DNA from 2 places in the Paenibacillus sp. RUD330 genome. Region 2 is predicted to be linked to the other one. Evidence: riboswitches for the same ligand, from Rfam matches in the RefSeq annotation. Region 2 holds a riboswitch; the other holds the start of a gene.

Region 1 (10,444 bases), 1.6 Mb from region 2:
AGCAGCGGACCGACCATTTCGGCGCAGACCGCGAAGGTGAGCAGAATAAGGGCTAACACGATCTGTTTTTTAAATAGGAGAGCGTACTGCAGCAGCCGCTTGCCTGTTTTCGGTTGATTCACTTGTTTTCACCTTCTTTGCAATTAAGATTCAACGAATGCTTCGAGCTGCTGCCGATCGTATTGCTCCCGGTACCAGCCGCCTTGCTGCAGCAGCTGCTCATGGGTGCCCTCCTCCGCGATCCTGCCGTTTTCCATGACGAGAATAAGATCGGCGTGCTGGACAGCGGACAGCCTATGCGTCGTAATGATTGTCGTTTTGCCAGCCCGTTCCGTGCGGATGCCCTCGATGATCTCGGCCTCCGTCTTCGCATCGACGGCCGACAAGGCGTCGTCAAGCAGCAAAATCTCCGGATCGGCGATGAGCGCCCGCGCAATGCTGACGCGCTGCTTCTGCCCTCCGGAGAGAGCGACGCCCTTCTCGCCGACGAGCGTTTCCAGGCCATCGGGAAGGAACAGCACATCCTTGGCGAAGGAAGCGCGGACGAGCGCGCGCTCCAAATCCTCCTCCGTCGCCCCATGGGCACCGAACAGGATATTCTCGCGGATCGTTCGGGAGAACAGGATCGGCTGCTGCGGCACATAGCCGAACCAGCCCAGAAGGCGGTCAAGCGGTATTCGATCGATGGAAACTCCGCTAACGGCAACGTGCCCGCTGCCTGCCGGATATTCCCGAATGAGCTGCTTCAATATCGTCGTTTTGCCGCTTCCCGTGCGCCCGACGATGCCCAGCGTCCCGCCGCGAGGCAGCCGGAAGCTGACGTTCGAGAGGTTATCCTCCTTGGAGGACGGATAACGGAACGTGACGTCGGCAAACATGATTTCGCCCGGCTGCTCCACTTGGACGAGCTCGCCTTTGTCCTCGACGTCCGCAGGCGTGTGCAGCGTTTCCTCCACGCGGTCGAGCGAGGCGCTGCCGCGCTGCATGACGTTGATCAGCTCGCCGATGGCGAACATCGGCCAGATCAGCATGCCGAGGAAGATATTGAAGGATATAAGATCGCCAAGCGTGATTTCGCCCTGGAATACGAGTACTCCGCCATAAACCAGGCCGATAATGTAGCTCAGTCCGACCAGGATCTTGTTCACCGGCTCGAACAGCGCGTCGACGCGGGCGACCGCGATGTTGCGGCGGAGCACTTCGTTCGTCTTGGCATGGAACCGGTCCCGGTCGGCTTCCTCCTGCACATAGGCGCGGACGACGCGTACGCCGGACACGGATTCAAGCACTTCGTCATTGAGCTCCCCGAAGGCGTCCTGCGCCTTGAGGAAGCGGTCATGGATCATGCGGCCGAAGACGGCCATCAGCAGCGCGATGATCGGCAGCGGCAGCAGGGCTGCCAGCGTCAGCTTCCAGCTGATCAGGAATATCATCATGCCGAGCAGCGTCAGCATCCACACGGTGGAATCCACCAGCGTCAGAATGCCGAAGCCGGCCGTCATCGAGATCGCCCACAGATCGTTCGTCGAGCGGGCCATGAGGTCTCCCGTCCGGTTGCGCTCATAGAAAGTCGGGGTCATTCTCATGAACTGGCCCATCAGCTTGCCCCGAAGCAGCCGCTCCAGCACGTTGGCTCCGCCGAACAGGCGGGACATCCAGCCGTACGTGATGAGATAGCTGGATATCGTGATGGCCAGCCAGCCTCCCACGATCCAGTAAAATGTAGAATCCGCAAGCCTTCCCTGGCTGATTCCATCAATGGTGTAACCGAGCAGACGCGGAGGAATCACCTCCAGAAAGCCGACGAAGATCAACAAGCCGACAGCCAGAGAGTAGCGCCGCCACTCCATCTTGAAATACCAGCCCAGCTTGCCTATTACACTAAACATTGGACACCTCCCCAATCCTTTGAGCCGGTTCGGCCGCGTAAGGCTCGAGCCGCGATGCGCTCTTTCCCGCGCGGCCTGAACAAGCTCTGTCATTTTCTCTCTCCAGCGTGATGCAAAGTGCCCGATGCCCATTAAAAAAGGCGCTCCGCCTGTAAGCGGTGCGCCCTGCATTTCGCCGACGGATGCCCGCGGGCAAGGAGGTAAGGAATCCTTGCCGCGGCGGACATTCCGGTCGCGGAACGTATAGAGGCGCACGATTACAGGAACGTAACCGTGCGCCTGATGATTAACGGATCATCAGCGAGGCATCGGATTACGCTTGGTGCGAGCATCGTCAGGTTTGATCATTGCCAGTGCCATGCTTCGCATCCGTAATCCTCCTCGAAGGGCGTTCAGCCCCATCCTTTTGCTCCGGTCCATACCCGAACCGAAGACCACTTTGCCAATGTATCATCGTCCCGCCAAAAAAGTCAATGGACTGGAGCCGGTTAGTTTGACTATAGGCGATTTCAACCTGCGCTCACATCGCCGGCGTACAGAGCGCCGGAAGGACTGCGCTCGTTGTTGGATGCATATGCCTGCGTGCCGGAGGCGGCATTGACGACATAACCGGCCGGGCCGTCCATGAAGACCTTGTTGCCGGAAAACCGATTGTTCACGCCCCATCCTTCCACGATCTTGTGCAGCTGAAAAGCGTCCAGCAAGGCGGCGTTTCCGTTCCGGTAGCCGGTGTTGCCCCGGATGACGGCGTCGTTTCCTTTGACATCGATGAAGCTGTCGGCATAATTGGCGCCGCTGATGCCCGTTCCGTCGAAGCTGCAGTTTTCGACGACGGTGCGCAGCGTGCGTTCCTTGATGTCGACATGCTCGGCGCGGACGTTGGGGCCGAAGCGGACGCCGGAAATGACGGTGTCATAGACGGCCTGGTTGTAGCCGGCTCCTTCGGCAGAGCCGACATAGACGCCTTCGCCGTATCCGGCCCCCGTCACTCCGGTGTCGTGGATCCACGAGTCCTCGATGCGGCCGCGCGAGCTGCCGTCGCGGAAGTGAACGCCCTCGTAGCCGATATTGTACACTTCCACGCGCGCAATCAGGGAATCGTTGGACTGATCGAGGATGATGCCTTTCTGCGCATTGGTGAATTTAAGGCTGCTGACGATCCAGCGGCTCCCTTTGATGTTCAGCGCATATCCCGAACCGGCGGAGTAGCCGGACAGGATCGCCGGATTCGAGGCGTCGGCGCTCGTCAGGACGATCGGATTGGCCGCCGTCCCCTGGGACGCGCTGGAGAAGGACCCCGTGTACGTGCCCGCAGCCAGCTCGATGCGGTCTCCGGCGGCCGCATTTTTAAGCGCGCTGCTGAGACAGGACGAAGCGCTGCAGGAAATCGTGCGCAGCGGGACCGGGGTCGCCGCTCCGGCTCCGGGGGACGCCGTCGGCTGAACGGTAGAGGTCGGAGCCGGGGTAGCGGAAGGAGATGCCGTCGGAGACGGTTTCAGTGTCGGCGATGCCGTCGGAGATGGAGACGAGGTCGGCACCGGGGTCGGCGATGCCGTTGGAGATGGAGCCGAGGTCGGCACCGGAGTCGGCGAGGCTGTCGGGTTTGCCGTCGGCGTTGGGGCAGCGGCGATCGGCTTCCACAGCGCGGGCACGTTCGGCGGTTCCCAGCCCGTCATCGACGTATGGCCCTGCAGGCATTCATAGCGCCCTCCTGCGTACGTCACGGTCGCCTTGGCCGCATAGGCTGCGCCCGGCGCCCAGGCTGAATCCTCGGCGTACACCCGCTGGCCTGCCGGGTACAAGGCGGCAATCAGCAGAGCCAGCAACAGGCTCCAGATTTTCAGGCCGTCGAGCCTTCCTCTTCTGGGGTCGACCTTCTTCATCAATCATCATCCTTCCTCATGCGGGATGACTATATCTTTGAAAATAGCGGTCGGCCGGGCAAGTGCTGGAAGGCCCATTCCGGCGCTCATCGCACAAATTTCCCCCTGCCCCCTTCAGGCATGTGGGTTGGGAGGGGTCGGAACGGCTGGAGCCGAATCCCCGCCCATTCTGCGGCGCGACGTCTCCTTGCGGCCGGTTGCCGGGACATGCCTGCCCGCTTTGGCGAGTCCCATGACCGGCATGTTTCCATAGACCGCTTCGTGGCTGCCGGGCTGTATCACATATGTTTCATGGAAGATGCCGACCGACCCGTCCGTTCCAACGGAACGATTGAACCTCTTCCAGGCCTCCAGATGAATGCCGCCCCGCGCATAGCGCTCCAGCTGGTCATAGGATCTCCAATACTGCAGCAGCACCGGGCCGCGCGCGCCCAAATGCATCTCATGGCTCATGAACCCTGTATCGGGATTGGCGTACAGCTCCCTCATCATCGGTCCCATTGAGCGAAGCACCGGCAGCCACTTGTGCACGGCCAGCAGCTTGTTGATCCTCATCCCGATGACGAACACGACGAACGTACCATCCATTTCCGCGGTGAACCTTCCCGATATCGCTTTAGCCATTCCTTCCACTCTCCTTTTATTTATCAGTCAATAAATAATGAGGGATAAAAAAGGCCGCTGCTTGAGCGGCATTTCTCATTCCCGGCCCAACTCGCTGAACTCTTCTTCCATGCTCACTCGGCTTCGAAGGCTGCAGCCAAGCTTCAGCAATCCGAGCTCTCCTCCCAAGGGAGCAGCTGTTTCAGTCCTGTCAGCTCGGACAAGGCGATGGCTAGCCCCAGACCGATGAACTGGGTCGCGCGGAAGCCAGGAAACTCCATGCCCGCCCGTTCGAAACGGCCCTTCAAGCTGGCGTGGATGGCGGCAAACTCTTCCTGGACATACTGGCGGATGCCCGGCTCCGGTATGGAGTGGGCCGTCATGCAGAGCAGCACCTCGCTGCGGAAGCCGCCCTCCAGCAGCTCCTGGAACGCATGGCCCATCGCCTGCTCAAGCTCGCCGGGAGGCGCCTGAACCGCCTCGAACGCAACGCGGATCTGCTGTGCCGCACTCTGCAGGACGGACATATAGAGAGCTTCCTTCGTCCGGAAAAAATGAAAGACGTACGGCTGCGTAACGCCGACCGCGGAAGCCACATCCGCCGTCGTTGTCTTGTAATACCCTTTCTCGGCAAACAGCGCGGCTGCAGCGCCCAAAATCTGCTCCTTGCGTCCTGCCGCCTGTTCCTCTCTCGGTGTCATGAGTTAATTTACCTTCCCTGTTCCGTACAATTTATTGATCAATAAATAAGATATCCTCTTCCTGCAAATCTGTCAATCCATCCAGCCGAAAAAAATCCTGCGCTCGAAGGAGCGCAGGATAACGCCCGCGCGTCTTCGCGCGAGGTGCAGTGGCATGCCGGGAGCGTCGGGCCGGCTCAATGTCCGGCGTGATGCACTTGCTCCTGCTTTTCGACTTTCACCCGCTTGATGAACAGGGCGCATACGAAGCCAAGCACGGCAAAGATCATGACGAACAAAAAAGCATTTTGAACTCCCTGGGTCATGGCCGCAGGAACGGTCGACAGATCGGAGGGCGAATGCTTGCCGTCCGCATAATATGCCTTGCTGCCCGCCGTCATGATGCTGATGGCGAGCGCCGTGCCGATCGCGCCCGCAACCTGCTGCAGAGTGTTCATGATCGCCGTTCCGTCCGGATAGAGCTCCCGCGGCAGCTGGTTCAGCCCGTTGGTCTGGGCCGGCATCATGATCATGGAAATGCCGATCATCAGAAGGCTGTGCAGAAGGATGATTTCGCCCTTGGACGTGGCCGTATTGATGCCCGTCAACAGCCAAAGCACGACGAACACCAGCACCAGGCCCGGCAATACGAGCCAGCGCGGGCCGTATTTGTCGAACAGCCTGCCCATGATCGGAGACATGACGCCGTTGATCAGTCCGCCGGGAAGCAGCAGCAGGCCCGCCGCGAGCGGCAGCAGGCCGATGCCTGCCTGCAAATACAAAGGCAGCAGAATGACGGTGGAAAGAATGATCATCATTCCGATGAAGATCATCAGCGTGCCGAGCGTGAACATCGGGAAGCGGAATGCCCGCAGATTCATCATCGGCTGCTTCATCCGCAGCTGGCGGACGGTGAACAGGACCAAGGCGACGACGCCGACGGCGATGCCGATAATGACTTTCGGGCTGCTCCATCCATGGTCGCCTTCTCCAGCGCTGCTGAAGCCGTAGACGACGCCTCCGAAGCCGAGGCTGGAGAGCACGATCGAGAAGATGTCGATGCGCGGACGGGCAAGCTCGGAGACATTTTTCATGAACATCAGGCCGAACAGGAGCGCGACGACCAGAAGCGGCAGCGCCGTCCAGAATATCGTCCTCCAGCTGGCATACTCGAGGAACAGGCCCGCTATCGCAGGTCCGACCGCCGGCGCGAACATGATGACAAGCCCCATCATGCCCATGGCCGCTCCCCGCTTGTGCGGCGGGAATATAACCAGCACCGTGTTGAACATCAGCGGAATGAGCAGGCCGGTGCCGACCGCCTGGACAAGCCTTGCAATGAACAGGAAAGCGAAGCTCGGCGCGCTCGCCGCGATCAGCGTGCCCGCAATCGAGAAGACGAGCGATGCGGTGAACAGCTGGCGCGTCGTGAACCATTGGAGCAGCAGGCCCGAGATCGGCACGAGAATGGCCAGCACAAGCAGAAATCCGGTCGTAAGCCACTGGATCGTGGCGGGCTCGACCTTGAACGTGCCCATCAGTTCATTCAGCGCGATATTGAGCGCCGTTTCGCTGAACATGCCGATGAATCCGGCAAGCAGCAGAGCGGTCATGATCGGAACGACCTTGAAGGAAGCTCCTTCTTGAGGAGCAGCGGCTGCTCCCATTGTTTTTTCCATTCTGATTTCCCTCCTGGGACAGGTTTCCCCGTCCTTTGTCTCTGTTTAGTTTCCGACCCCTCCATGTGTTCCATTCACAAGCACAGGCATGAATTCCTCCACGAGCCGGAACGGCCGGGTGTCGTTGTTCGTCATCGCGAGAATGACGGCGCCCTCCAGCATGGAAATGATCAGAATCGCCGATTTGCCGGCCGATTCAGGATCCAGGCCTCCTTGCTGCAGAGCCGCCTCCAGGCTTCCCTGCCATTCGGAGAATACCGTCTGGCAAGCCTGCCTCAGATCGTCGCTGATGCCGCTTGTCTCCACGAACATCCAGAAGCTGAACGGAATGCATTCGGCAAATGATCCTGCGCTTTCCGTAATGCCCCGCACGAAAGCCTGAAGAGCCTTCGATACCGACGGCTCGCTCTCCATGCAGCTCCGCAGCGAATCCAGCACGGCACGTTTGGACAGCGAGATGCATTCCATGGCGAGCTGCTCCTTGCCCTCAGGGAAAAAGTGATACAGCGAGCCTTTTGGCGCCTTGCTTTCCTTGACGATCTGGCTCAAACCGGTGGCATGATAGCCCTGCAGCAGGAACAAGCGGGATGCCGTCTCGACGATCCGATCCCGGGTATGATTGCGGTCGGCCATAGGAGCTCCTTTCGAATTAGAACGATCGGTCTAGTCAATGAAACCACAAAAAAAGGCATCCGGTCAACGGGCCGGATGCCTTTAGTCAATCTTTACCGAGCCGCGCATGGAACGCGGACATCCGCAAGCGGCAAGAAGAGAGCGCAAATCGCGCCCTCCTCCGCTGTACGGGAGCCTAGTCCGTCAGCTTGGCATAAGCTTCCGCGTCCAGCAGCGCCGCTACAGCCGCCTTCGCGTCGGCGCCCGTGTCGATCTCGATCATCCAGCCGCCGGCAAAAGGATCGTTGTTGACGAGCTCCGGCGAGTCGCCCAGCTCTTCGTTGACTCGGACGACCGTTCCGCTGACGGGGGAATACAGGTCGGACACCGTTTTGACGGACTCGATGGTCCCAAGAGGCTGTCCCGCTTCAACGCTGTCTCCAGCCTGAGGCAGCTCGACGAACACGATGTCCCCGAGCTGATGCTGGGCATGGTCCGTAATGCCGATCCGAACGATCGTCTCTCCTGCCGCTTCCGCCCACTCATGCTCCTCCGTATAGCCCAATCCTGCGCGAATCTCACTCACTGGACGCTCATCCTTTCCCATCATGGCCTGGTTTGGCAATCTATGCGCAAAGCGTAAACGATCACAGGCGGCTGTGTCAACATAACTCACTCGGCATGTCTTTTGGGCTGAAATTCTGTTGACACAGGGTTGTCCCATCTGTAAAACTGGTTGTAACTGAATATGCGGATGAACGCAACGGGAGAGATCGCCGGTACATGAAGCGGCGCCGAAGGAGTAACCCTGCCCGGCAGGGGAATCTCTCAGGCAGAAGGACCTTTGCGGGACGCGCCTCTGGAGAGAACGGAAGCTTGCGGCCCCGCCGCTTCGCCGACGTCACCCAAGGGGAAACCTGCGGAGACGAATGCGCAGGGTAACTCTCAGGTACCAAGGACAGAGCATGGATGACACGTTAAGCGTGGCTGATTTTTTTCAGCCGGCACGGCGTTGTTTTTCCTGCGCTGTCCTTTTTGCTTTTCTCCCTTTCATTATGCGCCAAGGACGGCTTTTCCATCAGTCGGGCGTTGAAGGCTTGCAAGGGGAAGATGATTGATCAGCGAACAGGCTTAACTTTCGAGCACTCAGCATACAAAGGGAGGACTACCATGGCCAATCTGCGCACGACCCCGCTCCATTCCCTCTACAAGGAATACGGCGAAGCCCGCTGCATCGACTTCGGCGGCTGGGACTTGCCGGTTCAGTTCACCGGCATTCTGAAGGAGCATGAGGCTGTCCGGCAGCGCGCCGGACTGTTCGACGTGTCCCATATGGGCGAGTTCCTCGTCACCGGCCAGTTCGCCGGCGATTTCCTGCAGCGCGTGACGACGAACGACGTGTCCAAGCTGAAGGACGGCTCTGCCCAATACACGCTCATGTGTTATCCGGACGGAGGCGTCGTCGACGATCTGCTCGTCTACCGGATCAGCGAGGACCAGTACATGCTCGTCGTCAACGCCTCCAACATCGGCAAGGATTTCGATTGGCTGCGGGAGCATCTGATCGGGGACGTCACGGTGGAGGACCGCTCCGACGACACGGCGCTGATCGCTCTGCAGGGTCCGCTTGCAGGAGAGATTCTGGACCGCTGCACGGATGCCGCCTGGGGCGGGCTGAAGCCGTTCGAGTTCCTGCCGAAGGCGGCTGTATGCGGCGTCGAGCTGCTGCTCTCACGCACCGGCTACACCGGAGAGGACGGCTTCGAGCTGTACGCTCCGGCCGCCGACGCCGCCAAGCTGTGGCGCGCCCTCATGGAAGCAGGCGCTCCGCTCGGCCTCGAGGCGGCCGGTCTCGGCGCGCGCGATACGCTGCGCTTCGAGGCGAGGCTGCCGCTGTACGGCCAGGAGCTGTCGGCCGACATATCCCCTCTGGAAGCCGGACTCGGATTTTTCGTGAAGCTGGATGCGGGGGACTTCATCGGCCGGGACGCGCTCGCTGCGCAGAAGGAAGCCGGCGTGCCCCGCAAGCTGGTCGGCATCGAGCTGCTGGAGCGGGGCATCCCGCGAGCCCATTACCAGGTCTACGCCGGAGAGCAGCTGATCGGCGAGGTGACATCGGGCACCCAGTCGCCGACGCTGAAGCGCAATCTCGGACTCGCGCTGATCCAGGCCGAGCATGCCGCGGTCGGCACCGAGGTCGAGGTCGACATCCGCGGCAAGCGGTTGAAGGCCGCAGTCGTCAAAGCCCCTTTCTACAAACGAAACGCGGCATCGCCCGCATCTGCCAAGGAGTGACAAACCCTTCATGACGACCCAGCATCGCTACATCCCCATGACCGAGCAGGACCAGCAGGAAATGCTGCAGACGATCGGCGCGGCCGCCCTGGAAGACCTGTTCCGCGACATTCCGCAATCCATCCGCTACAAGGGCACGCTGCCGATGTCGGGCGCGCTCGACGAATGGGCTCTCCTCCGCCATCTGAAGGAGCTTGCCGGCCGCAACGCCGATCACGAAACGACGACGAGCTTCCTTGGCGCCGGTCTCTACGACCACCATATTCCCGTCGTCATCAACCATATGATCTCCCGCTCGGAATTCTATACCGCTTATACTCCATATCAGCCGGAAATCAGCCAAGGCGAGCTGCAGGCGATTTTCGAGTTCCAGTCCTACATCTGCGAGCTGACCGGCATGGCCGTCGCCAACGCCAGCATGTACGACGGCGCGACCGCCTTGTCCGAGGCGGCGGCGCTTGCCTCCGCCCACACCCGCCGCAAGCGCATCGTCGTCTCGCGCGCCGTACATCCCGAGGCGCGCGAGATTTTGCGCACGAGCGCCCGCGGCCTCGGGCTTGAGCTCGTAGAAGTCGGCTTCCAAGACGGCGTCACCGACCTGGAAGCGCTCCGCTCCGCCGTCGCTGGCGGCGAGACTGCCGCCGTGCTCGTGCAGTCGCCGAACTTCTTCGGCTGCATCGAGGATCTGGCGGCGATCGAGCCGATCATCCACCATGCCAAAGGGCTGCTCGTCGTGAGCAGCAACCCGCTCTCGCTCGGCTTGCTGGAATCCCCCGGAGCGCTAGGCGCCGACATCGTCGTCG
Region 2 (10,444 bases):
ATCGTCGACTTTCCTGCCCCCGATTCTCCGACAAAAGCGACGCATTCGCCGGCCTTCACCTCCAGCGACAGCTCCTCCAGCACATGCTGCTCGCTGTCCTTGAACTTCAGCTGGACGCCCGAGAAGCGGTAATCACCGGCCACCTTGGCCAGCTTGAGCTTTCCGGCGTTGTTCTCGATATCCGGCGATTTCAGAATCTCCGTAATGGAAGAAATAGACTCGAAGCCCTTGGCAATCATCGGATACACGTTCATGAGAGCCGTGATGGAGCCGAGAATCATGCCGAAATACCCCTGGTACATGACGATGCTGCCGACCGGAATCTTGTTGGTGTAAGCGAGATAGGCGGTGAACAGCAGGCATACGACCTGCACGATCTGGAACGTGACCCAGTTGGAGGCGCCGAAGTAGGCTTCGACGAGATCCATCCGGTAGCCCTTGCCCTGCAGCCGCTTCAGCGTCGTGTCGATGCGGTCGATCTCGACCTGCTCCAGGCCATGCGCCTTGGTGACCGGAATCATCTCCACCATCTCCGACACATGGGAGCTCATCGTCTCGATTTCCTTGCGGAACTCGCTGTTGCTCTGCTTGATCCGCCTGCGGAACAGCCTCATCACCGCGATCGCGGAAGGAACGGTGACGAGAAAGAACAGCGAGACGAGCCAGTTGGTGTACAGCGTGAGGCCGAACGCGATGATGACGTTCAGGATCGCCGGGAACAGCGCCAGCATCAGCTGCTTGGACATGCCCTCCACCGCCTCGACGTCGCGCAGCACCTTGGACTGGAGCCGGCCAGCCTGCAGCTCGCGGTGGGAATTGATCGAGAGCTGCTGCAGCTTGCGCACCATCGCTCCGCGCAATCCCGCCTCGACGGTGCGGATGGCGCGGCTGAGGAAGCTCACGTAGGCGGCATGGGTCGGGATATTCTGAAGCACGACGACCAGCAGCACCGCGAAGTTGAGCCAGAGTTCCCGCATGGAATGCTGGGAGGGCTGGGCGACGATGTTGATGACATTGGCGGTGACGATCGGCAGCAGATAGACCGGCAGGCTTTTGATCACCATGAACATCAGCGAGATGCCGAGGTTCATGAAGTTGCCTTTATACAGCGACAGGAGGTATTGGAAGGAAGTTCGGTTTCCCTCCTGCACCGCTTGTTGGAACGTTCGTTCGAATGAATTCCCGGGCAGTTCGGCTTGCGCGGCTCGGTTGAACATGATGGACCACCCTCGTTAAGTTGTTAGGCTAACAAATTGAACCTATGCATCAGGTCAGGGGAACTATAAGAGATGACCTTGCCCGGTGTCAATGCCCATTGAAGGGAAAAGGAGGGGAACGCTTGGCAGGCGCTGCTCCCGCACCGGCAGAGGGCGGCCGGAGGACTTGCAGCCGCGACTCCCGGCAGCCGCGTGTTCTGCCGAGCAGCAGCAAAAAAAGAGCCCTCCATCGGCCGATGAGGCCTTGGACGGCTCGCTCCTTTGAAGTCCGGAATCTTTCCCCGCTCCCGCTTCAGCTCTTGATCGCGCCCGCTGCGATATCCGAGATGAACTGCTTGCTGATGAACAGGAACAGGATGATGAGAGGAATGACGGCAAGCAATGTTCCGGCGATGACCATCGAATAATCCGTCACGTAAATTCCGTTCAGCGACGCCAGCGCCACCTGCAGCGTATATTTGCGCTCGTCGGTCAGGATGATCAGCGGCCATAGGTAATCGTTCCACGCTCCGATGAAGGTGAAGGCGCCGAGGAAGGAAAGCGCAGGCCGCAATATCGGCAGGGCGACGTTCCAATAGAGGCGCAGGAAGCCGCAGCCGTCGATGCGGCCGGCGTCCAGCAGCTCGGACGGCACCGATTCCTGGGCGTACTGACGGATCCAGAAGATCCCGAACGCATTGGCCATTCCCGGGATGATCAGCGCCTTGAACGTGCCGACCCACCCGAATTTGGCCATGATGACGAAGGAAGGCACGAGCGACAGCTGGGACGGCGCCATCATGGTCGCCAGCAGCAGGACGAACAGCAGCTTTTTGCCGGGGAAATCGAACTTGGCGAACGTGAAGCCCGCCAGCGAATCGAAGAACAGCACCAGCAGGGTGCATGCGGAGGCGACGAACAGCGTATTCCAGAACGCTCCGAAGAAATCGACATTGTCGAACACCCGCCCGATATTGTCGAGCAGCCGGGTGCCGAACCACAGCTTCGGCGGGAAGCTGTAAATGTCCGATGTCGTGCGCGTCGCCATGACGAGCAGCCAGTAGAACGGGAAGATCGATATCAGCAGCCCGATGGCGAGGCCGATATGGAGCAGAATCGATTTGGTTCTCATCGCCATCATTTCACCTCCTGCCCGCGGGTTTGCCCGCCTTGGACGAACAGCCAATTCACGATCGAGAAGAGCGCGATCAGCACGAACATGCCCCAGCCGACAGCCGCGCCGTAGCCGAAGTAGTTATGGATGAACGCTTCGCGGTATAGATACAGCACGATCGTGAGGCCGCCGCCGCTGACCCCTCCGTCATTGCCCGCGAGCACCTGCGGCTCGGTGAAGATCTGCATGCCTCCGATGGTCGAGGTGATCAGCGTGAAGAGGATGATCGGCCTCAGGTTCGGAATCGTGATCCGGAAAAAGGATTGGATCGTCGAGGCCCCGTCGATTTTGGCGGCTTCATAGAGAACGCTCGGGATGCTTTGCAAGCCCGCCAGATAGATGATCGCGTTGTAGCCCGCCCAGCGCCAGATAACCATGACGGACACCGCGAGCTGGATGCCCCAGGTTTTGTTCAGCCACTCGATCGAATTCAGGCCCAGCAAGTTCAGCACATAGTTGAGCAGCCCGTAATTGTTGGAAAAGATCGTGCCGAACACGATCGCCACCGCCACTAGCGAGGTGACGTTCGGCAGGAAATAGCCGATCCGATAGAAGGTCCGGAACCGGACGAACGAGGAATTGAGCAGGAACGCGACGGCCAGCGCGATGAACAGCATCGGAATCGTCGAGTAGATCCAGATGAGGAGCGTGTTGCCGACCGCCCTCCAGAATTCGGGATCCGTCAGCATGAAGCGGTAATTGTTCACGCCGTTGTAGCTCATCCTTCCGATTCCATCCCACTTCTGGAAGGACAGGTACATGGAGAATGCGATCGGGAACAAGCCGAAAATGGCGAACAAGATGTAAAAAGGCGATATGGCCAGGTATTCCTTCCGATGTCTCCAAAGTCTCGAAGCCAAGCTGCCTTTGATGCGCGGGGGTACGGGAGCGCGGGCAGGCTCCGCGTTCAGCATGGGATTGCCCATTGGGGTGACCTCCTGTCAGCCATTGATCTTAGGAATGCACAGCGGCATCGGCTCCGCGTCAGCGCAGCAGCTCTTTTTTGATCCGGCTTATCGCGTCTTTCCAGGCTTTGTCGGGGTTTTTGCCCTGCAGGGCGACGGAGGTCAGCTCGCGGCCGACGATTCCGTTCACATTCGAATACTTGCCTCCGAAGTAGGCCGGCTTCACGTTCCGTGCGGATTCCGAGAAGATCTCGCCGGTCGCCTGATTGCCGAAGAACGGCTCCTTCTCCTTCATGATGGGATCGTCCAGCGCTTTGGCGGCGGAAGGGAACAGATTGAGATTTTTATAGGACTGGATCTGATTGTCGGGATTTTGAAGATAGCGGATGACTTCGAAGGCCTCTTGCGGGTAGTTGCTCGTCTTCATGATGGCGAGGAAGGAGCCGCCGTTGTTGCCGTCTCCGCCCGGAGCCCGGGCGACTCTCCACTTGCCGCTCGTATCCGGCGCGGCCTCCTCCAGAACCTCCTTCATCCAGACGGCCCCGACGAAGGACGCGATGCTGCTGTTGTTCATGGCCGCGCTCCATTCGCTCGTGAAGGCGTTTGCATTGCCGGCCAGCTTCAATTGGGCGGCCTTGACGGCCAGGCTCCAGGCGTTCTTCATCGAGGAGCCGGTCGTGTCTCCGATGAATTCGTCCTCCTTGGAGAAATAGATGCGGTCGGATTGGGCATTGACCTGGGTGTAGACGTTGTTCACGTTGTCGAGCATCTTGACCTTGCCGGCAAAATGATCCTGAAGCTTCTTGCCTGCGTCGAGATAGCTCTCCCACGTTCCGAGCTGCTTGTGCACGTCCTCCGGATCCGACGGGAGGCCCGCTTCCTGGAACAGATCGGCCCGATAGAAGAGAGCGGTCGGCCCCGTATCGATCGGCAGGGCGATCATCGTCCCTTCCGGCGTGACGCCGAAATTCCATTTCCAGTCGAGGAAATCCGGCTCGATCTCCTTGGCTCCGAGGTCGTACAGATCGTAGAAGCGGTCGGAGCTGACGAACAGCTCGGACACCCAGTCGTTGAAAGCGACGATATCAGGTCCTGCGGAGCCGGCGGCGAGCGTCGTTTTCAGCTTGGACTTGAAGTCGCCTCCGATTTTCTGCGCGTTGATGCGGATGCCCGGGAACTTCTGCTCGACGGACTTGATGAGCCCGTCGTCGAGGCTTCGGTTCCAATACCAGAGTGTAAGCGTTTTCGTTTTCTCGGTTGGAGAAGTGCTGCCGCAGCCTGCGGCGATCATGGCAAGAATCAGCATGCATAAGCCGACCATTCTGGTTTTGACCACTTCCGCCATTCCTCCTGACATGTTGACTGCCTCGGCGCGCCGGCGGCCGCAGCCGCCCCGCGTCCCATCCGCCTAACCGTACTATTTTATTCCGATCTCCGCAGAACTTGCACACTAAACGGATTTACTTCCTATACCCATCTCCATACGTTTTGAAACCGTCATCGGCGGAAATCGGCTCTTCTGTATTTCATTGCTGTCGGCTCACTCCGCTGTGCGTCGCGGATGCCCGTACTGCACGAGCACATGCCTTAGCTGCTTCAGCTCCTGCAGAACAGCCGAGCAGCCGCCCCTATCGCTCCATGCCGCCGGATTCCGCTTCAAATCCATGGCCGCACAGCCGATCCGGAAGGCATCGACCTCCCCGTTGCGAGCGATTCTCCGGGCAAGGGAAGGCATCGAAGGTCCTCTAAAATCGGCCGGAACCTCATCCGCCTTCAGGAAAAAGCCCATATGCCGGATAACGCCGAATCAGCGGCATATGAGCGGCTATGAGCGACATATGGGCAGCATATGAGAGGCATTCGAGAGGCATTCGAGAGGCATTCGAGAGGCATTCGAGAGACATTCGAGAGGTATTTGAGAAGGCATTTGAGAGGCATTCGAGAGGCATTCGAGAGGCATTTGAGAGGCATTTGAGAGGCATTTGAGAGGCATTCGAGAGGCATTCGAGAGACATTCGAGAGGCATTTGAGCAGCATTCGAGAGGCATTTGAGCAGCATATCGGCACGTCATGATGCTCAGCCTGACGGCGGTTCCAGCCTCGATTCAGCGCGCAAAAAAAGCCTCCGCGAGGAGGCTTTGAATTCGGATTTCGGTCAAGCTTCCGTATTGCCGTCCTGATCCTCCGCCTTGCGCAGAGGGCGGCCTTTCTTGCGCAGCTCGCTCATGAGCTTCTTGCCGGTAGGCGTCTGCGCCAGCCCGCCGCCCGCAGTCTCGCGGTGCTTCTCCGGCATCGCAGCGCCGACCTCCAGCATCACCTGCACGACCTCGTCGGAAGGAATGACGCTCCGCACGCCGGCAAGCGCCATATCGGCAGCCGCAAGCGCCGTAACGGCGCCGAAGCCGTTGCGCACGATGCACGGAATCTCCACCAGCCCGCCGACCGGATCGCAGATCAGGCCCAGCGAGTTCTTCAGCGCGAGCCCGACCGCGTGTACAGCCTGGCCCGGCGTGCCGCCGCGCAGCTCCGCAAGCGCTCCGGCCGCCATGCCGATCGCGGAGCCGACCTCCGCCTGGCAGCCGCCCTCGGCGCCGGATACGAACGAATTGTTCGCGATGACATAACCGATTGCGCCGGCCGCGAACAGGCCGTAGGTCATCTCGTCATCGCTCCAACCGAAGCGCTCCTGCGTGCTGACGAAGACGCCGGGGATAATGCCGCAGGAGCCTGCTGTCGGCGTCGCCACGATGCGGCCCATGGAAGCATTCACCTCCGACACGGCCAGCGCATACGCCATGGCGCGCCCTGCATCGCCGCCGAGGCTCGGCTCCCCGGCCGCGTTGTAAGCCGCGACCCGCTGGGCATCGAGCCCGGTCAGGCCGCTGCGGGAAGTTGTGTCGCGCGTCAGGCCGTTATGGACGGCTTCCTTCATGATGCCGTAATAGTCCTTCATCGCCGCGAATTCCACCCCGGGCTCGCGGCCCGATTCGCGCGACTGCTGCTCCAGCATGAGACGGCCGATGCTCAGGCCGCTTTCGCCGCAGCGCTCACTCAGTTCCTTCAGCGTCCGGAAGTTCATCGTCGTTCCCCCTGTCATCGTTCAAATCCATATAATCCGTCTGAAGCACATGCGGCATTCGGCCGATCCGCTCCATCAGTCCCGCCTTCACCGGAGCGTCCAGCTCCACCACGGCCAGCGCCTCGCCCTGGCGCTCCATGCGGCTGAGCGACAGCCCGCCGATATTGAGCCCTTCCTCCTGCAGCGCCGCCGAGAGAGACGCGATGACGCCCGGCTGGTCCCGGTGCCGGATGAGCAGCGTCGGGTACGAGCAGCTGAATTTCACCGCGAAGCCGTTCACCTCCACGACCTCCACATTGCCTCCGCCGATCGAAGTGCCGAGCAGAGACAGCCTGCGGCCTCCGTCCGCAGCGGTCAGATCGAGCCGGACCGTGTTGGGATGGGGGAACAGCCCTTTCCCCTCCTGGAACACCAGGTCCATTCCCGCTTCCTCGGCCAGCTCGACCGAATCGGGCAGGCGCGGGTCATCCGTATGGAAGCCCATGAGTCCGCCTGTGACGGCTGTATCCGTGCCATGTCCTTGATAGGTGGCCGCGAAGGAGCCGTAAAAGGAGATTTTCGCTTCCTGCGGCATCTCGCCCAGCAGCCTGCGCCCCGCAAGCCCGATTCGCGCCGCTCCCGCCGTATGGGAGCTGGAAGGTCCGACCATGGCCGGACCGATAATGGAAAACACGTCTTTGAACCGCACAGCCATTCTCCTTCGTCTTGAGTTGTTGTAGAGGCCGAAAATGAGTTGTTGCAAGAGCCGAAAAAAGGGACAGAGCAGAAGAATGCGCCGAAAGAAGGGCGTGCCGCCCGTTCCCGCGATTCTTCCGCTCTGTCCTTTGTACCTGAGAGTTGCCTCGCTTCCCGCTCCGCGAGTTTCCCCTTGGGTGATTCCATGCGCGCCTGTGCGCGGGCTTGGAATTCTCTCCAGAGATGCGTCCGGCAAAGGTCCTTTTGCCTGAGAGATTCACCCTGTCCCCAGGGCTTACTCCTTCGGCGCCGCCCCGTGTTACAGGTAGTCTCTCCCGCTGCCTTCATCCGCTCTATTCAATTAAGGATTTCGTCAAGATTGCAAACGTTATCTACACCCATTATATGCAGGAGCGCGGCCATCTTCAACCCGCAGTCCGCGGGCAGGTCGGCCGGCCGCAGCAATTACGCGAAAAGGCGGTCATGTCGCTGCACGCGGCGGGATAGAAGTGTGCGACTTACGAGGCCGGATCTGCGGGCAGGCTGTGTGTTCTTGCCGATTGGGGCCGGGGCTGGGACAGATTGGCGGGGGTCGCGGCAGATTGGGCGGGGCTTGCTGCTTGGCGGGGTGCGCGGCAGATTGACCGGGGCTTGCACCAAGGTGCCGGTGTGTTCCGACTATCGTTAAAACCACAACTTCTCTCGTATCGGACATACGATCCGCTATTTCAACCAAAATCACCGTTCAAAAAAATTTAACGGACATAGGATCCCTTATTTCGGAGAAAACAACTCAAAACGGGCTGTTTTACCCCAAATAGCGGAACCTATGTCCGATAATTCGACGAAATCGAAAAAAATCCCTAACTAACGGATCGTATGTCCGATACACCGTCTGAAGAACACCCGAATTCTCCTCCTGGCAACGGTCTGCCGCACAAAAGTTCCTTCCAAAAGTTCCTGCACCATACTTCCGACAAACCAGCCGACTATGTCTCAACTATGGCTCATAGCCGGTTGAATCGGCAATTGATCAAAATCGAATCAGCCCGCCATGCCGTACGACGTCCAGCCGCCGGCGGAGGCGTAGAAGCCGCTTCCGCCAAGCATCGCCTGCGGTCCCCGATGCGCTGCGGCGGAATGGGCGCTGGCGCCGATGATGCCGACCGCCACGGCCGGCTCCAGCACATCCTGCTCGGCGAGCGCTGCGATGGCGGCCGCATCGTCCGTCCGCACCGCAGCGGCCAGGCCGCGCAGCCGCGCCATGAGCGCTTCGTCGGCCGGCTCCCGCAGGCCGCCTGCTTGCAGATCGCGCCTGACGCCGTCAAGCGCGCGCCGGGCCCGGTGGAAGGCGGCTTTCACCGCGCCTTCCGTCGTCAGAAGCAGCTCCGCCGTCTCGCGGATCGAACGGTTCATGACCTCGCGCAGCAGCCATACCGACAGCTGCAGAGGAGACAAGCGGAGCTCCAGCGGGCGCAGCAGCTCCTCCAGCTCCCAGCTAGCCGCAGGCTGGACGGCCTCCGCCTCCTGCAGCTCGGGCAGCGTTCGGCGATGGAGAGCTTCCCTGCGCAAGTGGTCCGTCCACAGGTTCCGGGCGATGCGCAGAAGCAGCGCCTGACGGTTGGCATGCTCCCGCCAGATCGGGGCGGCCAGCGCCCTGCACCAGGCCGACTGCTCCAGATCCTCCGCTTCCCAGGCGCTGCGGGTCAGCGCCAGGCAATATCTTCTCAGCGCCGCGCGCTCCTCCTCCAGCTCCAGCTCCAGCTCCGTCTCCGTCTCCATCGGCGGCATCCCCTTTCGATACGCATAGATATTCTGACCGGTAAACGAATGATCCTGCCAAAAGGATACGGAAGGCCGGGGAATTTCTTTTCCGCGTTCCAGCCGTATCCTTTCCCTCCCCGCATCCGTTTACCAGTGGCAAAACCATTCCGACCCATCCAGCGAAGGAGGATGACGACCTGTGACCCATATCCCTTATGTCGTGGAGCAGACCAACAAGGGGGAACGCTCCTATGATATTTATTCCCGGCTGCTGAAAGACCGCATCGTTTTCGTCGGCACGGCGATCGAGGACAATATGGCCAACGCGATCATCGCGCAGCTGCTGTTCCTGGCCGCCGATGACCCCGACAAGGACATTCATATGTACATCAACAGCCCGGGCGGCTCCACGAGCGCCGGCCTCGCCATCTACGACACGATGCAGTTCGTGAAACCGGATGTCCGGACGCTCTGCACCGGCACGGCCTTTTCCATGGCGGCCTGGCTCCTGCTCGCGGGAACGAAGGGCAAGCGGGGAGCGCTGCCGAACAGCGAGGTCATGCTCCATCAGCCTTCAGGAGGAGCGCAGGGCCAGGCCAGCGATATCGCCATTTCCGCCACGCGCATCCTTAAGCTGAGAGACAAGATGAACCGGATTGCGGCGGAGCGCACCGGCCAGCCTCTGGAGCGCATCGAGCGGGATACGGACCGCGACACGTTCCTTTCCGCCGAAGAGGCCCAGGAATATGGAATCGTGGACCATATCATTACGAGCATGTAGCTTTTACGAGCATGCAGCTTTTACGAGCATGCAGCTTTTACGAGCATGCAGCTTTTACGAGCATGCAGCCTTGAGAACAGGAGAGCGTCCGGCTCGGCTATCCATCCTTTGCCAAGCCGGCATCCGGTAGGTGTACAATGGAATGGAATCCAATTTTAACCGCAGAGGTGATGGCTATGCTGGAGCAGTTGAAAGGCAAGCAGGTGCTGATTCATTTTCTCGACGGAACCCATATCGGGGAAGGCACTCTGGAAGAAGTGGACGACAAGTTTGTGAAATACAAGACGGAATATCAGGAACTGTTTATCCCCGTCTCCTCGATTCGAACCGTTTCGGTCAACCTCAAGGAACGCCAGAAGCCGAAGGTCGGGTTTGCATGACCTGACTTGACTTGACTTGACCTGCGCCCCGTGCTCATTCATTGGATGGGCAGCGGGGCTTTTTGGGCTGCGGATGACCGCTTCCCACCGGATAGCGACGGCGCTTGGGCTTGCGGTTGACCGGCTTCCACCGGGATAGCGACTGGCGTTTTGCGCTCACAATTGCCGGCAGCCCGATGAATTAGCAGCGGCGCTTATGCTTGCCCTAGACCGGGCCGGCCAACGGATTCAAGCGGGTCCCTGACGATCGAGAGGCGGATGGATCGCCGAATTCCCGGCCCGATCCGCCAGCCTGCCGAGACCGATATTGGCCGCCGTATACAGCAGGCCCGCGGCCGCGAAGATCCATACCGAGCTCCAAGGAGTAAGCCCGTACCCTTCGATGAAATAATCCCCGTAGCTGTTGTAGTGATACAGGCCGGCCCACAAGGCCAATCCCGTGAACAGAACCGCTTGCAGCGCAGGATGCCGCAGCCAGCGGTTGGCCAGC

Evidence for each region. Region 2 has a riboswitch for glycine ahead of sdaAB (L-serine ammonia-lyase, iron-sulfur-dependent subunit beta). Riboswitches for the same ligand answer to the same signal wherever they lie in the genome.
Region 1: another riboswitch for glycine. It lies ahead of gcvT (glycine cleavage system aminomethyltransferase GcvT); the one in region 2 lies ahead of sdaAB (L-serine ammonia-lyase, iron-sulfur-dependent subunit beta).

Annotation. Positions count from the first base shown of each region.
Region 1 is NZ_CP022655.2:4,496,434-4,506,877, forward strand. Features, by position in the region: gene CIC07_RS20600 (ABC transporter ATP-binding protein) at 1-122, opposite strand, end outside; gene CIC07_RS20605 (ABC transporter ATP-binding protein) at 144-1,889, opposite strand; gene CIC07_RS25525 (carbohydrate-binding protein) at 2,399-3,772, opposite strand; gene CIC07_RS20615 (DUF4188 domain-containing protein) at 3,887-4,396, opposite strand; gene CIC07_RS20620 (TetR/AcrR family transcriptional regulator) at 4,540-5,076, opposite strand; gene CIC07_RS20625 (DHA2 family efflux MFS transporter permease subunit) at 5,253-6,722, opposite strand; gene CIC07_RS20630 (TetR/AcrR family transcriptional regulator) at 6,780-7,367, opposite strand; gene gcvH (glycine cleavage system protein GcvH) at 7,543-7,932, opposite strand; glycine riboswitch at 8,101-8,200, shown strand; glycine riboswitch at 8,204-8,310, shown strand; gene gcvT (glycine cleavage system aminomethyltransferase GcvT) at 8,517-9,641, shown strand; gene gcvPA (aminomethyl-transferring glycine dehydrogenase subunit GcvPA) at 9,652-10,444, shown strand, end outside.
Region 2 is NZ_CP022655.2:507,259-517,702, reverse strand. Features, by position in the region: gene CIC07_RS02330 (ABC transporter ATP-binding protein) at 1-1,217, opposite strand, end outside; gene CIC07_RS02325 (carbohydrate ABC transporter permease) at 1,510-2,337, opposite strand; gene CIC07_RS02320 (carbohydrate ABC transporter permease) at 2,334-3,296, opposite strand; gene CIC07_RS02315 (ABC transporter substrate-binding protein) at 3,355-4,620, opposite strand; partial or broken gene CIC07_RS02310 (DUF3626 domain-containing protein) at 4,816-5,067, opposite strand; gene sdaAA (L-serine ammonia-lyase, iron-sulfur-dependent, subunit alpha) at 5,431-6,354, opposite strand; gene sdaAB (L-serine ammonia-lyase, iron-sulfur-dependent subunit beta) at 6,323-7,048, opposite strand; glycine riboswitch at 7,162-7,275, opposite strand; glycine riboswitch at 7,276-7,377, opposite strand; gene CIC07_RS02295 (RNA polymerase sigma factor) at 8,074-8,811, opposite strand; gene clpP (ATP-dependent Clp endopeptidase proteolytic subunit ClpP) at 8,993-9,574, shown strand; gene CIC07_RS02285 (hypothetical protein) at 9,712-9,954, shown strand; gene CIC07_RS02280 (hypothetical protein) at 10,183-10,444, opposite strand, start outside.